3 regions of the Pseudoalteromonas sp. MTN2-4 genome follow, and region 3 is predicted to be linked to each of the others. Evidence: predicted binding sites of a transcription regulator. Region 3 holds the regulator's gene; each other region holds the start of a gene.
What was found. The regulator sigma-54, encoded in region 3, starts transcription at its own class of promoters, with help from an activator protein. The targets are predictions, from matches to a motif close to GTTGGCACGNNNNTNGNNT.
Positions count from the first base shown of each region.

Region 1: the regulator sigma-54 is predicted to act here: its motif matches at 3,623-3,641, upstream of ACGHEH_RS16585 (flagellar basal body rod protein FlgF).
Region 2: the regulator sigma-54 is predicted to act here: its motif matches at 1,084-1,102, upstream of fliE (flagellar hook-basal body complex protein FliE).

Region 1 covers NZ_BTGK01000008.1:18,767-24,344, forward strand. The annotation lists gene ACGHEH_RS16560 (CheR family methyltransferase) at 1-463, shown strand, start outside; gene flgB (flagellar basal body rod protein FlgB) at 628-1,038, shown strand; gene flgC (flagellar basal body rod protein FlgC) at 1,041-1,475, shown strand; gene ACGHEH_RS16575 (flagellar hook assembly protein FlgD) at 1,490-2,173, shown strand; gene flgE (flagellar hook protein FlgE) at 2,216-3,553, shown strand; gene ACGHEH_RS16585 (flagellar basal body rod protein FlgF) at 3,676-4,440, shown strand; gene flgG (flagellar basal-body rod protein FlgG) at 4,458-5,246, shown strand; gene flgH (flagellar basal body L-ring protein FlgH) at 5,261-5,578, shown strand, end outside.
Region 2 covers NZ_BTGK01000008.1:56,913-62,490, forward strand. The annotation lists gene ACGHEH_RS16745 (sigma-54-dependent transcriptional regulator) at 1-982, shown strand, start outside; gene fliE (flagellar hook-basal body complex protein FliE) at 1,137-1,475, shown strand; gene fliF (flagellar basal-body MS-ring/collar protein FliF) at 1,497-3,203, shown strand; gene fliG (flagellar motor switch protein FliG) at 3,196-4,239, shown strand; gene fliH (flagellar assembly protein FliH) at 4,243-5,061, shown strand; gene fliI (flagellar protein export ATPase FliI) at 5,080-5,578, shown strand, end outside.
Region 3 covers NZ_BTGK01000009.1:79,047-84,624, reverse strand. The annotation lists gene lptC (LPS export ABC transporter periplasmic protein LptC) at 1-344, shown strand, start outside; gene lptA (lipopolysaccharide transport periplasmic protein LptA) at 334-858, shown strand; gene lptB (LPS export ABC transporter ATP-binding protein) at 861-1,586, shown strand; gene ACGHEH_RS17750 (RNA polymerase factor sigma-54) at 1,634-3,154, shown strand; gene hpf (ribosome hibernation promoting factor) at 3,183-3,470, shown strand; gene ptsN (PTS IIA-like nitrogen regulatory protein PtsN) at 3,473-3,925, shown strand; gene rapZ (RNase adapter RapZ) at 3,943-4,791, shown strand; gene ACGHEH_RS17730 (HPr family phosphocarrier protein) at 4,795-5,070, shown strand; gene mgtE (magnesium transporter) at 5,189-5,578, shown strand, end outside.

The sequences.
Region 1 (5,578 bases), on a different contig from region 3:
GACACAGGAGTATCAGTCTCAAAACCCAGGCGCACTGAAAATGGGTGTACAAATTGTTGGTACTGACATTTCAAATACCATGCTTGATATGTGTAAAAATGCAGAGTACGACTCATTGGCCTTAGCACGAGGGTTATCCGTTGAGCGTCGTCAAAAATTTTTTCAAGACAGTGGCAACGGCATGGCACGAGTTGTTGACCCAATAAAAAGAATGGTTAATTTTAGGCACCTTAATTTGCTAGATTCATATTCTTTAATGGGGAAGTTTGACGTTATCTTTTGCAGAAATGTACTGATTTACTTCTCGCCAGAAGTGAAAGCTAAGATTATTTCTCAGTTTGCACAAGCTTTAAATCCTAGAGGTTACTTGTTTTTAGGGGCATCTGAATCTATGGCTGGGCTCAGTGATGAGTTTGAAATGATACGTTGTAATCCGGGGATTATTTACCGTAAAAAAACATAATAAATACTAAGCGGCAACCTACTTGCCGCTTTTTTTATATCTTAAGAGTGTCACCTCAAATCTTTCTAGCTGTATCCTTTTTCTTATCTCATTGAAATTTATATATTTTATTTTGGCCCGTTTATTGCTTTTACTTGGTAGAGTCAATTTTTTGGAGTCGTGTCATGGCAATTAGTTTTGATAAAGCACTAGGCGTTCACCAACATACGATGTTGATACGTTCACAACGTGCAGAGATGTTAGCAAGTAATATTGCGAACGCAGACACACCAGGATACAAAGCAAAAGATATAGATTTTGCACAGGCATTCAAAGCGGCAAAGTCTTCTCAGCAACGTGGCAACATGATGCAAAGAACAGACAGTAAACATCTACATGGTGGCAGTCAATTAAATAGCAGTGTTGAGTTATTTCGCAATCCAAATCAAGCAGATACAGGTGATGGTAACTCAGTCGACATACAAGTGGAACGAAACTTGTATGTACAAAATGCATTAGAGTATCAGGCAAGTTTGCAATTTTTAACTGGCAAGTTTAAAGGGCTGAAGAAAGCCCTAGGTAGTCAAGGAGCATAACCATGAGCTTATATAATGTTTTCGATATAGCAGGCTCTGGAATGAGTGCTCAAAATATTCGATTGAATACCACTGCGAGTAATATTTCAAATGCCAATAGTATCAGTTCTAGCCAAGATAAAGTTTATCGAGCGCGACACCCTGTATTTGCAGCTGAACTGACCAAAGCGTCTGAGGCACATGATCCAAGCCAGCTAAATGCGTCGGTTGGAGTGAAAGTGCTAGGCATAGTAGAGAGTGATAAACCATTGCAGGTTGAGTACAACCCTAATCACCCTAGTGCTGACAAAGACGGGTACATCTATAAACCAAATGTGAATGTAGTAGAAGAAATGGCAAACATGATCTCTGCTTCACGTTCGTACCAAACCAATGTCCAAGTTGCTGATGCAGCCAAGCAAATGCTCAGCAAAACTTTATTACTTGGTCAGCGCTAGTGGGAGTATAGCCGATGAGTAACGATATTAATGCCGCATCTTCATATATGGATTCGTTACGTTGGTCTGAGCAAAATAAAACAACGCAGAGCGATAAGAAAAACGACGCATTGACGCAAGAAGATTTCTTTTCGCTGCTTACTCAACAATTGTCTTATCAAGATCCGAGTAAACCTGCTGACAATGACCAAATGATTTCGCAGATGACGAATTTTACAATGGCCGAAGGTATTTCCGGTTTAAATGAAAAATTTGACTTGTTGTCAGCCTCAATGACCTCTAATTCGGCATTACAGGCATCTACACTAGTCGGCAAAAAAGCGCTATTAGAATCGGATTCAATAGACTTTGGTGATGACCAATTAGCGAAAGGCTCGATTATTGCCCAAAGTCCTGTAGAGAGATTAACAGTCAGTATATTTGATGATAAAGGTCAACTAGTTCGTCAGATGGACATGGGGGCACAAAAAGCAGGTGCGATACGATTTGAGTGGGATGGTAAAAACGGTGATGGAGAAACCATGCCACCAGGTAATTACAAAATTAAGGCTGAGGGTAGTTTGAATGGTGAATATGCCAGTTTACCCATGGCCACATTTAAAAATATTGACAGTGTTAACGTAAACGGTGTTAACGGCATCATAGTTAATACGAGCTCTGGCGCAGTGAAATTATCAGACGTCGCAGAGATAGCATAGATTTTAAGTACTTAAATAAATTTAAGTGAAAGAGGTGAAAACATGAGTTTCAATATTGCATTAACAGGATTAGCTGCGGCACAAAAAGACTTAGATGTTACAGCAAATAATATTGCTAACGTAAACACGACAGGCTTTAAAGAGTCGCGTGCAGAATTTGCTGATGTGTACGCATCTTCAGTATTTAGTTCCGGTAAAACAAAGAATGGTGACGGTGCGCAAACGACTATGGTTGCACAGCAGTTTCACCAAGGTTCGCTTAAATTCACGCAAAACTCTCTGGATTTAGCAATCACAGGTGAGGGTTATTTTGCAATGAGTGAAGACCTAGCATCACAAGATTACACTTATACACGTGCTGGTGCATTTAAGTTAAACCAAGATAACTTTGTAACTGATGCGAGTGGTAATTTTTTACAAGGCTTCCCTGTAGACCCTGGCACTGGTAATACAACTTCATTGAGCCTAAGTACTGCTTCTCCGATTCAAATTCCTGACGCTTCGGGTTCTCCTCGTCATACTTCGAATATATATAGTTCTATGAACTTAGATTCGAGAGCGTCGCAGCCAACAACAACCCCTTTTGATCAAGGTGATAGCACCAGTTATAACTCATCTACATCAACGACTATTTATGACTCATTGGGTGAGCCGCACGTTATACAGCTATTCTTCGTGAAAACGGGTACAGCTAACCAATGGGAAGTTTACGGTACTATGGATGATGTACAATTTGATGCGTCGGGAACAACACCTACAACACCAACACCGCTTGATACGCTGCAATTTACAGCATCAGGTTTACCTGATGTAACAGCCCCAGCAAATACATTCCCTGATTTTGATATTGCTTCTACAGCAGGTACACCTGGTACAGGTTTATCGTCATTATTAACCAATGGCGCCCAGTTCCCTAATAATATTACGGTGAACTGGAGTGATGAAGCGAATACTGCAAATAAAGTACCTACTCAGTATGCAAGTCGTTTTGAAGTAAAGGCGCTTGAGCAAGATGGTGCAACAGTCGGTCGATTAGCAGGTATTGATATTGGTGCTGACGGAAAAGTAGTTGCATCTTACTCTAATGGTGATACTTCTTTCTTAGGCCAGGTTGCTATGGTTCGTTTTTCTAACTCACAAGGTTTAGCGCAAGTAGGCGGCACATCTTGGAAGAAGAGCTTAACTTCAGGTGAGCCGATTGCGGGTGAACCAGGTTCAGGTACATTGGGTACTATCAATTCATCTGCACTAGAACAGTCGAATGTAAACTTAACGAATGAGCTGGTGGACTTGATCAGCGCACAAAGAAACTTCCAGGCTAACTCTCGTGCCTTAGAAGTTAACTCGACTCTACAACAGAACATTCTACAGATCCGATAATCACTTAAACCCTCTTTCATCAAGGCCGCATCAGCGGCCTTTCTTTTCTTTTTTGAACGTCAAAATTAGATTGGCACTTTTATTGCTTTATTAGGTTTAAGATTAATTTTTAGGCCAATGTAATGGATAAAATGCTGTATATCGCAATGTCGGGCGCCAAACAAAATTTGCTTGGTGTGGCATTAAAAGCGAATAACCTAGCCAATGCCAATACCACCGGCTTTAAAGCTGACTTTGCTCAAGCGCGTTCAATGCAAGCGTTTGGTGAAGGTTTACCAACACGAGTGTTTGCGATGCAAGAGCGGCCAGGTACCAATATGACCATGGGGGCAGTCGTTGAAACAGGTCGAGATTTAGACATAGCAGTAGACCAAAAGTCTTGGATCAGTGTGTTGGATGCTTCAGGAGAAGAAGCGTACACAAAAGTCGGTACCTTAAACATCTCCACTGATGGGGCGTTAAGAACGAGTCACGGCCGTCAAGTTATTGGCGAAGGTGGTCCAATTATTTTACCTGTGCCTGTTGATAAGGTTGTATTTAGTGACGATGGTTCAATTCAAGTTCGTCCTCAAGGAGCACCGGCTAACTTTTTAGAAGTAGTTGATAGGCTGAAAATCATTGAAGCTGATAACAGTAAATTGCAAAAGGGCAATGATGGCCTATTTCGTCCAAGAGAAGATGCTTTAGAAGATGGCTTTTGTGGTTTTTGTGACATATCTCCAACAGCGCGAGTAATGAGCGGCATGTTAGAGATGTCTAATGTCAACCCAGTGCATGAAATGACCGATATGATCAACCATCAACGTCAATTCGAAATGCAAATGAAATTAATGAAATCGGCAGAAGAAATGGATGAGAAACACGTTCAGCTTCTGCGTATTGTTTAATGAGTGAGGTATAAGTTATGAACCCAGCATTATGGATCAGTAAAACAGGCTTAGATGCCCAGCAAACTGATATTTCGGTTATCTCGAATAACCTCGCCAACGCCAGTACCGTTGGCTACAAAAAAAGCCGCGCGATTTTCGAAGATCTGCTTTATCAAAATATCAATCAGCCAGGTGGTCGCTCTTCGCAAGATACAGAACTACCGTCAGGTTTAATGTTAGGTGCTGGTTCAAAAGTTGTTGCGAACCAAAAGAACTTCTCGCAAGGTAATATGCAAAGCACCGAGAACTCATTAGATTGGATGATCCAGGGCCCGGGCTTCTTTGAGATTCAAATGCCAGACGGTACGGTTGCTTATTCTAGAAATGGCCAATTCACTACAGACGAGAATGGTCGTGTTGTGACTTCAGGCGCAGGTTTTCCTGTTCAGCCAGAAATGAATGTGCCAGACGATGCTAAGTCAATTAGCATCTCACAAGACGGTGAAGTGTCAGTAACGATAGCAGGACAAGCAGAAAATGTAGTTATTGGGCAGCTAGTGATCAGTGACTTTATCAATCCATCTGGTTTAGAGCCGATAGGTCAAAACCTTTATACAGAAACCGCAGTCAGTGGTGCGCCTGTTCAGGGCAATCCAAGTGTTGATGGTTTAGGCTCTATTGTGCAAGGTGCGCTTGAAACCTCAAACGTTAACGTGACCGAAGAGTTAGTGAACCTTATTGAAACTCAACGTGTTTATGAAATGAACTCAAAAGTTATCTCGAAAGTTGATGAGATGCTGAGTTACATTAACCAGCAATTATAGTTCTGGAGGCTACTATGCGTATTGTAAGTTTTATCATTTTAGGCTCATTGTTTTTAACAGGGTGTGTGTCTACACAAAATAAAAACGTCGTTAAAGACGATCCTTACTATGCGCCTATTTATCCAGAGCAACAAGCTGAGCAAATTGTCGCAACAGGTTCCCTTTTTAATCCAAACTTATCAAATGATTTATATGGAGATAAAAAGGCACTCCGTGTTGGCGATATTTTGACAGTGGTACTTCGCGAGACAACGTCTGCGACAAAAGCGGCAAATACCACAACAGGTAAAGCGACCTCCGCATCGCTTGACCCTGTTATAGGGCTTGGTGGT
Region 2 (5,578 bases), on a different contig from region 3:
TAAAGTCGCTAAATCTGATGCTAGCGTGATGGTGCTAGGGCCGAGCGGTTCAGGCAAAGAAGTATTGGCTCGATTCATCCATGATAAATCAGAGCGTAAAGATGAAGCCTTTGTCGCCATCAATTGTGCGGCTATTCCTGAAAATATGCTCGAAGCAACTTTGTTTGGGTATGAAAAAGGTGCGTTTACAGGTGCTATTCAAGCGTGTCCAGGTAAATTTGAGCAAGCACAAAAAGGCACCATCTTATTGGATGAAATCACAGAAATGGATTTAGGCTTGCAAGCTAAACTTCTTCGCGTGTTGCAAGAGCGAGAAGTAGAGCGTTTGGGTGGTAGAAAAACCATCGACTTAGACGTCAGAGTTTTGGCGACCAGTAATCGTGATCTTAAAGAAGCGGTGGCTGAAGGTAAATTCAGAGAAGATTTATATTACCGCTTGAATGTTTTTCCTCTGATGTGGCTGCCACTGAATGAGCGCCCAGGTGATATCGTAGTGTTAGCTGAGCACTTGTTAGCAAGACATACCAGCAAAGCTGGTAAGCCAGCAGTGCAATTAAGTGATAGTGCAAAGCAAAAGTTATTATCACATTCTTGGCCTGGTAATGTTCGCGAGCTTGATAATGTGGTTCAACGTGCTTTGATCTTGCAGCAAGGCGATACTGTACATGGTGAAGATATTTTTATTGAAAACTATCAACCGAGTTTAGTAACTACAAGAACAACGAATATGGAAGTCCCGCCACAGATCAATGTGGAGCAACAGGCGCGACATGTTGAGCCTGTAGTCAGTGACACAGAAAGTTATGATGCTGCAAATTATAAAGCGACACTACAAGATAAAGAGCATCAAATCATATTAGATACGCTCCATAAGTGTAATGGTAAGCGTAAAGATGTCGCTGAAGTATTGGGTATGAGCCCAAGAACCTTACGTTATAAACTCGCTAAAATGCGTGATATGGGGATCCCATTACCAGCATAACTTTCTTCTCTGCAAGAGGCCAAAATCTTGGCCTCTTTCTTATTGTCAAAAAGTCGACTCATACAAAATGATTCTAACACACTGAAAATAAAGATTTAATTTGTGGCACGTTTTGTGCTTTTACAAGTTATATGTTTTTATTGGAGTGGGTGTTATGAAAATCCAACCAAACTCTCTTTATCAAGAAATGCAGTCTCTGGCAGTAGAGGCAACGAGAAATACCATTAAAACCAATGAAGTTGCAGTGCAAAAAACGGCGGCGACTTCTTCAGCACAATTTGGCGATTTGCTGTCAGACGCAATCAATACGGTAAATGGTTTACAAAAAGATGCTAAATCAAAAGTAACGGCACTAGAAATGGGTGATAGAAGTGTTTCACTTGCCGAAGTCATGATAGCATCACAAAAATCATCAGTGGCTTTCGAAGCGACGGTACAAGTTAGAAATAAACTTGTAGAATCTTATAAAGAAATCATGAATATGCCTGTTTAATCAGGGTAGTGGAGTAGCACCGTGGCAACGAATCAATCAACCGATCTGACTTTAACCGATGGCACTGCTGGCGCTGGCTCTGAAGAGCAGCAAGAGCAAAAGTCGGGATATTTAAGCGCATTAAGTGGCGTTGATATGCTTCGCCAGGTGACTATTATCATTGCTTTAGCTATTTGTTTGGCAATAGCAATTGCGATTATCATTTGGGCACGCCAACCTGATATGCGCCCACTGGGCCAGTACCCAACCGAAGAGCTAGTGCAAACTCTGGATTTTCTTGATGCGCAGAAAATTGATTATGAGCTTGAAGGCAACACCATTATGGTTGCCGAAACCGATTACCAAACCATAAAACTACAAATGGCCCGTGATGGTTTCACGCAAGCACCAAGCTCAGGTACAGATATATTAATGCAAGACATGGGCTTTGGTGTGAGCCAGCGCCTAGAGCGTGAACGCCTTAAGCATAGCCGCGAACAGCAACTAGCGCGAACAATCGAAGAGCTACAAGATATCAATCGTGCCAAAGTCTTACTGGCTATTCCAAAAGAAAATGTATTTGCGCGCCGTGAGAAAAAGCCTTCGGCTACCGTGGTTATTACTTTAAAGCGTGGTAGAACGCTTGGCGGTGAAGAAGTTGATTCGATTGTAGATATCGTTGCTTCAGCTGTGCAAGGTTTAGAACCAGCTCGTGTTACCGTCACAGATCAAAACGGTCGTTTGTTAAATTCAGGTTCGCAGGACTCACTGGCTGCACGATCGCGTAAAGAATATGAAATTGAGCGCAAGCGTGAACAAGAGTACCTAGAAAAGATTGATAGCATCCTTATTCCTGTTGTTGGCCTCGGTAAGTATACCGCTCAAGTTGATTTAACCATGGACTTCAGTGCAGTTGAAGAAACACAAAAACGCTATAACCCTGACTTACCTGCTGTACGTAGCGAAACCACCTTTGAAGAAAGCAACATCGGTGGTATTACCGCAGGTATCCCAGGAGCGCTATCGAACCAACCACCAGTAAATTCAAATATTCCTGAAATCGCAGGTGGCGCTAACGGTCAAGGCTCATCGCCTTCTCGTTCACAAAAAGAAGCCACTCGTAACTATGAATTAGATACAACTATCAGCCACAAGCGTCAGCAAACAGGTGTGATTCGTCGCATCAGCGTTTCAGTGGCAGTAGATTATTTACCAAAAGCAGATGAAGAAGGCAATATGACAATGGCACCTCGTAGCCAAGAGGAGTTGATGAATATTCGTCGTCTACTTCAAGGTGGTGTGGGTTTTGATATGCAACGTGGTGATGCGTTAGAAGTTGTAACTGTCCCATTTGTACGTGAAGATATCATTGAGCAAGCTGATCTGCCGCTGTGGGAACAAGATTGGTTTATGAAAACAATCCGTCTTGCGCTTGGTGCCTTGGTTATTATTGTGCTTATACTGGCGGTTGTTCGTCCGATGCTGAAACGCCTAATTGACCCAGATGACACTCTAGAAGACTTTGATGAGGATGCGTTAACAACGGGCGTAGATTTAGGTGATAGCACGTTAGATATGCTGAACAATGAGTTTGATTCATCAGCAGTTGGCTTCTCATCAGATGGTACTTTACAATTACCAGACTTACACGGCGACGAAGACTTACTGAAAGCAGTAAGGGCGCTTGTAGCCAATGAACCAGAATTATCATCACAAGTTGTGAAAGCGTGGTTAACGGAAGATGAGTAACGAAGAAGAACAAAAACAGCTCCCAGTAGCTTTTGATGTTGAGAAGCTTGATGGGGTTGATAAAGCTGCCATCTTATTACTGAGCCTAACAGAAGAAGATGCTGCACAAATTTTAAAGCATCTTGAGCCAAAACAAGTGCAGAAGGTCGGTATGGCTATGGCAGCCTTAGACGACCTTTCACAAGCTAAGATCAGTGCGGTTCATAACCTATTTATTGAGCAGATCCAAAGCTTCAGTACAATAGGTTTCCAATCTGAAGACTTTATTAAAAAAGCACTTACGGCTGCACTTGGTGAAGATAAAGCGGCAAGCCTAATTGACCAAATTGTCATGGGCTCAGGAGCGAAAGGTCTAGACTCATTGAAATGGATGGACTCAAAGCAAGTTGCCAATATTATTCGTAACGAGCACCCGCAGATCCAAACCATCGTATTAAGTTATCTAGAGCCAGAACAGTCTGCCGAAATTTTGTCGCAATTCCCTGAAAAAGTCCGCCTGGATTTGACTATGCGTATTGCGAACTTAGAAGAAGTTCAGCCAGCCGCACTACAAGAGCTAAACGAGATTATGGAGAAACAATTCGCAGGTCAAGCCGGTGCGCAGGCTGCGAAAATGGGCGGCTTAAAAGCGGCTGCAGATATCATGAACTACCTAGACACCAATGTTGAAGGTCAGTTAATGGATTCAATCCGTGAGCATGATGAAGAGATGTCACAGCAAATTCAAGATCTGATGTTTGTATTTGAGAACCTGATGGATGTCGAAGATCGTGGTATTCAAGCTATTTTGCGTGAAGTACAACAAGATGTATTGATGAAAGCAATTAAAGGTACTGATGATGCACTGAAAGACAAGATACTAGGTAATATGTCTAAACGTGCAGCTGAGATGATGGCGGATGATCTTGAAGCAATGCCACCAGTGCGTATCAGTGAAGTAGAAGCCGCACAAAAAGAAATCTTATCTACAGCTCGTCGTCTTGCAGATTCAGGTGAGATTATGCTGGGTGGCGGTGGCGGTGAAGAGTTCTTATAATCGATGAGTGATAAAAAGTTTTATAAAGGCAGGCCGGTTGAAGGCGAAGCCATTGATGAATTGCTAAAGAGCTGGCCTATTCCGGATGTTAGCGAAGATCCGACCAAATTCTCAGGCCGTTCAACAGCATTTGGGCAACCACTTGAGCAAGTTTATCAAAGTCAGCAACATGTGCATGAAGATGAACCAGAAACGCAAGAGCCTGAAGAGTTTCCTACACTGACGCTTGAAGAACTTGAGCAGATCCGTCAAGACGCTTATGAAGAAGGGATCAAGCAAGGTCACGAACAAGGTTATATCGAAGGGTTCGATAAAGGAGTTACTGAGGGAAAAGAAGCTGGTTATAAAGAAGGTCTAGAAATAGGCAAAGAGCAAGGCTTGAACGATGCCAAGCCTCTGGTTGAAGAGAAGTTACAGTACTTAGGTCAGTTAATTGAAGGTATGGCTGCGCCTTTAAATAAAGTAGATGAAACGGTAGAAAAGCAACTTGTTCACCTTGCCAAATTATTGGCGGAGCAAGTGGTGTTTAAAGAGCTACAAACTCACCCAGAGCTTATTTTAGTGGCACTGAAACAAGCCATCGATGCTTTACCTATGGGAGAGCAAGCGGTCAAAATTCATTTGAACCCAGAAGACCTAAGTTTAGTAGAAGAGGCCTATGGTGCAGAGCATCTGCAGCAACAGCACTGGCAGCTGGTGGCTGAACCAACATTAGACAGAGGTGGTTGTGAAGTAAATACAGCCCAGTCTTCGATAGATATTACACTTAAAACTCGATTAATCGAAATTATGGAGAAGTTTTTGCATGATAGTGGTATCTAATACCAAAAACTATCATGCATGAGTGTCGAAAGTCCTTTAGCTGAGCGTTTAACACGCTATCAAAAAAACATTAAGCCATTTGCTACGCCCGTTGCTGGCAGCTTGACTCGCGTGGTGGGATTAACCCTCGAAGCGCGAGGTTTGAGTGCACCTGTTGGCAGTCAATGTAAAATCGAAACCATTCGCGGTTTTGTCGATGCTGAAGTGATTGGCTTCAACGGCGATACACTTTATCTCATGCCAAACGATCACATTTCTGGTGTATTACCAGGTGCGCGAGTGATCCCACAATTAAACGAAACCGGCCTACCAGTTGGCATGTGCTTACTAGGTCGAGTCGTTGATGGCCTTGGAAGACCATTAGATGGTTTAGGTGCCATTGAAACAGAGCACTATCTTAAGTTTGCTCAAGATCCAATCAACCCACTGGCGAGACGCCCAATCAGTCAACCTATGGATGTGGGTGTGCGCGCAATAAACTCGATCATTACCGTTGGGCAAGGTCAGCGTATGGGTT
Region 3 (5,578 bases):
ATCAACAACTCGGGTTTAGCCATTTTACATCGCCTACATTCACCCTGTTTAATGGCCCACAAAATTGGCAACTTTCGGCCAATGAAGCCACTTTATATGAAAATAACATGCTGATCTTAGAGGGAGATGTTAAAGCCCTAAATCTAACTGAAGGCGCAATGATCAGCCAAATCAGCGCAGACCATATTCAAGTAGATATAACTCAGCGCGCCATGCGCTCAGATCTACCCGTAGAAATTGTGGGCCCCCACTTAAATATAAAAGGGCAAGGCCTCAATGCCGACCTCAATACTGAAATTATTGAGCTCATTAACCATACGCGAACCATTTACTATGACCAATAAACTACTTCTTTCACTGCTACTACTCGGCTTTTCTAACTTTGCTTTGGCAGAAACAGCATCTATGTCACAGGTATCGATTAAGGCAGGTAAGCAGCAAGCACAATTAAAGACAAACATTGGTATCTTTGAAGAAAATGTTGAAATCATTCATGGCAACCGTGAAATTTATGCCGATAGATTAGAAGTACATCAGCGTGAAGAGCTCGGTGAGAACAAGCAGCTTTTAGTCGCAACAGGCAAACCAGCTCGTTTTATCGAAAAGCAACCTGATGGCACAGTACTCAGTGCCAGCGCAGAGGAAGTTAGGTATGACGTTGCCAATAGACTACTTACCATTAAAGGCAAAGCTGAAATAAGCCTAGGAGGTCAAAGTACAAAAGCTGAAGCGATTATTTATGACATCGAGAAGCAACTGATCAGTGCTGAACGAAACGAACAAAATCAGCAACGTGTACACACGGTATTAGTACCAGAGAAAAAAGCATCAAAGTCTAACCCTGAACAAGGTCAATGAGCATGAGTGTGTTAACTGCCACAGCCCTAGCAAAAAGCTACAAAGGCCGCCAAGTCGTAAAAAATGTCAGCCTAAGTGTGGAAGCTGGAAGCATTGTTGGTCTTCTCGGTCCTAATGGCGCAGGTAAAACCACCAGTTTTTACATGATCGTTGGTCTTGTGCCTAGCGATAAAGGTAAAGTCACCATAGATGACGAAGATATCACTTTGCTACCTATGCACAGTAGAGCACGTATGGGCATAGGTTATCTGCCTCAAGAATCTTCCATCTTCAGAAAATTGACTGTGTATCAAAATTTAATGGCAATTTTAGAAACGCGTAAAGACCTCAATAAAGTACAAAGAGAACAAACCCTAGACGACCTATTAGATGAATTTAATATTCAACATATTCGGGACAGTCAGGGCATGGCTTTATCAGGTGGTGAGCGCCGCCGAGTTGAAATTGCTCGCGCTTTAGCCGCAAACCCCAAATTTATTCTTTTAGATGAGCCTTTTGCTGGCGTTGATCCGATTTCGGTGTTAGATATAAAGAAAATTGTTGAGCACTTAAAAAATCGCGGCATTGGAGTTCTCATTACAGATCATAATGTAAGAGAAACCCTTGATGTTTGTGAGAAAGCTTATATTGTTTCACATGGTGAATTAATCGCGTCAGGTACGCCTGAGTCAGTTTTAGCTGATCAAACCGTAAGAGACGTCTACCTAGGTGAACAATTCCGTCTATAGTTAAAACAAGACATAATCCAAATAACAAAAAGGATTGTTAGAAATACATGAGGCAATCGCTACAGCTGCGCATGGGGCAGCAACTAACCATGACACCACAATTGCAACAAGCAATTCGCTTACTGCAATTGAGCACACTAGATCTACAGCAAGAGATCCAAGAAGCGCTGGATAGCAACCCTTTACTCGAAGTAGATGAATCGGAAATAGAGCCGAGTGCTGATGGCAATGATTCAGACAAAGCGACCAAAGATACTGATTCTATCGAGCAACTCTCTAATTCTGCTGATGATGGTCACGGTGATGAACCGACAAGCGATTACGAGCTTGATAGCGATGCCGCACTAAGTAAAGACACAGTTAGTGACGATCTCGCCATGGATGTAACGTGGGACGAGTACATGAGTGCAGCACCAAGCACAAGTAGCGGCCCAATGCCTGAAGACGAAACCATTTATCAGGGCGAAACAACAGAAACATTACATGAATATTTAATGTGGCAATTAGAGCTCACTCCATTCAGCCCAACGGATAAAGCCATAGCTGTTGCCATTGTTGAAGCCGTTGATGATGCTGGTCTACTTACTGTCAGTACCGAAGAACTCCTAGAAAGTATTAATGAAGGTAATGACGAAGAGTTAATTGAACTCGACGAAGTTGAAGCTGTATTAAAGCGTATTCAACTTTTTGACCCTGTAGGTATTGCAGCTCGCTCATTACAAGAATGCTTATGTATTCAACTCAATCAGTTTGATGTAGATACGCCTTTCATTGCTGAAACAAAAATGGTGTTAAGCGAGCATATTGATCTATTGGCCAACCGTGATTACCGCACCATCATGAAAAAGACCAAGCTCAAAGAGCCTGAGTTAAAAGAAGTGATGACTCTCATTCACAGTCTTAACCCTAAACCTGCCGCCAGTATTATTCGTGAAGAATCTGAGTATGTTATTCCTGATGTGTCGGTGAAAAAAGTAAAAGGCCGCTGGGTTGTTGAGCTAAACCCTGAATGTATGCCTAAAATTAGGGTTAATGATCATTATGCAGCAATGTCACGCTCAGTAAAATCAAGCACTGACAGCCAATTCATTCGCTCTCACCTACAAGAAGCAAAATGGTTTATTAAGAGCTTAGAAAGCCGCAATGACACTTTAATGAAAGTTACCAATTGCATTGTGCAACAACAACAGGCATTCTTTGAACATGGACCTGAGGCAATGAAGCCTATGGTTTTGAATGATGTTGCTGAGATGGTCGAAATGCACGAGTCTACCATTTCTCGTGTCACCACTCAGAAGTACATGCATACGCCCCGTGGCATTTTTGAGTTGAAGTACTTTTTCTCAAGCCACGTAAGCACTGAAAACGGAGGTGAATGCTCATCGACTGCGATTAGAGCATTGATCAAAAAGCTAATTGCTGCAGAAAATACAGCTAAGCCATTGAGCGACAGCAAAATTGCAGATATATTGGCAGAACAGGGAATCAAAGTGGCACGTCGTACAATTGCAAAATACCGCGAGTCACTCTCTATTCCACCGTCAAATCAGCGTAAGAGCTTGATTTAAGACGTAAACCAAGAGAAGGAAAATGCTTATGCAACTAAATTTAACTGGTCGTCACGTAGAAATTACAGATTCATTAAGAGACTATGTAAACACGAAGTTTGCAAAGCTAGAAAGGCATTTTGATCACATTAATAACGTTCACGTGATCTTAGATGTTGAGAAGCTGGTACAAAAAGCCGAAGCTACCGTTCATTTAAATGGCGGTGAAATTTTCGCTTCAGATGAACACTCTGATATGTATGCAGCCATTGATAAGCTCGTTGATAAACTCGATCGCCAAGTTATCAAACACAAAGAGAAATTAACTCGACACTAACCATGAAACTTAGCTCGATTATCAACAAGGACTGCAGTAAAGCTGCGGTCCTTTTTAATAGCAAAAAACGTGCGCTAGAGTACATCAGTGAATTAGCGAGCCAACACCTTCCAGAGCATAACGCCCACGAAATATTAGATGCATTCCTAACGCGGGAAAAACTAGGCAGCACAGGCATAGGCAAAGGTATTGCTATTCCTCATGGCCGCCTTACAGGCATTGATACTATTTTTGCCATTTTAGTGACTAATCAAAACGGTATTGATTTTGACGCAATAGATAACCGACCTGTCGATATTCTCTTGGCAATGCTTGTACCTGAAGGTAATAATGCAGAACATCTAAAGACCTTAGCTGCAATTGCTGATAAACTAAATAACAAAGAGTTTTGCAAGCAACTTCGTCATGCAAAAGACGATGAAGCACTCTATCAACTTATTGCACTTCAAGATTAATTAACAGAGAGGAATCCATGGAACTGATCATCATTAGTGGTCGCTCAGGGTCGGGCAAATCCGTTGCCTTAAGGGTATTGGAAGACCTAGGTTATTATTGTGTTGATAACATTCCAGTTAATCTCCTTCCCTCTTTGGTTAGAAGTGTTTCTGATAACTATGACAAAATAGCCGTCAGTATCGATGTTCGTAACCTGCCAAAAGAGCAACAAGAATTTAATGATATTCTTGAATACTTACCAGGCTTTGCAAATCCCACGCTGTTCTATTTAGATAGTGATGACCAAGCACTGATCAAACGCTTTTCAGAAACACGCCGATTGCATCCGCTTTCTTTAAATAACCTGCCGCTTGATTTAGCAATTAAAGAAGAAAAGAAATTACTCGATGTGTTAATCACACGAGCAGATGTGCTGCTCGATACGACAGATTTAAGTGTACACCAGCTAGCAGAAACCATTCGAGAGCAGATCCTTGGCAAAAAAGATAAGCAACTTATCATTACTTTCTTATCTTTTGGTTTTAAACATGGGATCCCTAAACAAGCCGATTATGTATTTGATGCGCGCTTTTTACCAAACCCGCATTGGGAGCCTGAACTAAAACCACTGACAGGTTTAGATCAACCAGTCAAAGATTATCTAGCAAGCCACAGCATAGTGCAAAAGTTCACGTGGCAGATTCAAACCTTTGTCCAGACTTGGTTACCTCATCTAGAGCGCAATAATCGCAGCTATTTAACCATTGCAATTGGTTGTACTGGCGGACAACACCGCTCTGTTTACCTAGCGCAAACCATTGGTGAAAGCTTTGCTAAAACTCATAACAATGTGCAAATACGTCACCGCGAACAAGACATAGACTAAAGCATGGTTAAGGCAGAAGATACTTTTCTAATCCAAAACAAGTGTGGTCTGCATGCACGCGCAGCCACAGTACTTGCACAATTAGCCCAACAGTTTGATGCGCAGATCACCCTTTACCAAGATGACAAAGAAGCTCCTGGTGATAGTGTACTCGCTTTGCTCATGCTTGAAAGCAGTCATGGTAAGCAGCTTCGAGTTTGCTGTGAAGGTCCAGATGCCCAGCCTGCACTCACCGCCATTGGCGAGTTAATTGCACAAAAATTTCATGAAGATGAGTAACCAAGCACTTGGTAACTCTGCAAAAATTACGTTAAACTTAAGGCACTCTTTTTAGGCGCCCACAGTAACTGCCTAAACCTTTATTCTCGGTGCACACCACCTAATAAATGGATTGCCTATGCCAGAAGCCTTAGAACAAGACTATACGTTGCAACAATTACAACAAGTAACGCACGCAATAAACAATGGTCAGTTTGTTCAGGTTAGGCGTATTCTGGCTGAAACTCCCCCCTGCGACACCGCATTACTACTTGAATCTTCCCCGCACAAAGTGCGTACACAGCTATGGCAATTAGTTGACCCTGATATTCAAGGTGATGTACTCGAAGAGCTATCTGAAGACGTTCGTATTGGTATTATCAACCAAATGGATCCAGAGCTCATTGCAGCCGCAACTGAGGATATGGATGACGATGACTTAGGTGAAGTACTAAGAAGCTTACCTGATGACGTCTATCAAGACGTTGTCGGCGCAATGGACGCCCAAGATAGGGCAAGGGCAACCCAA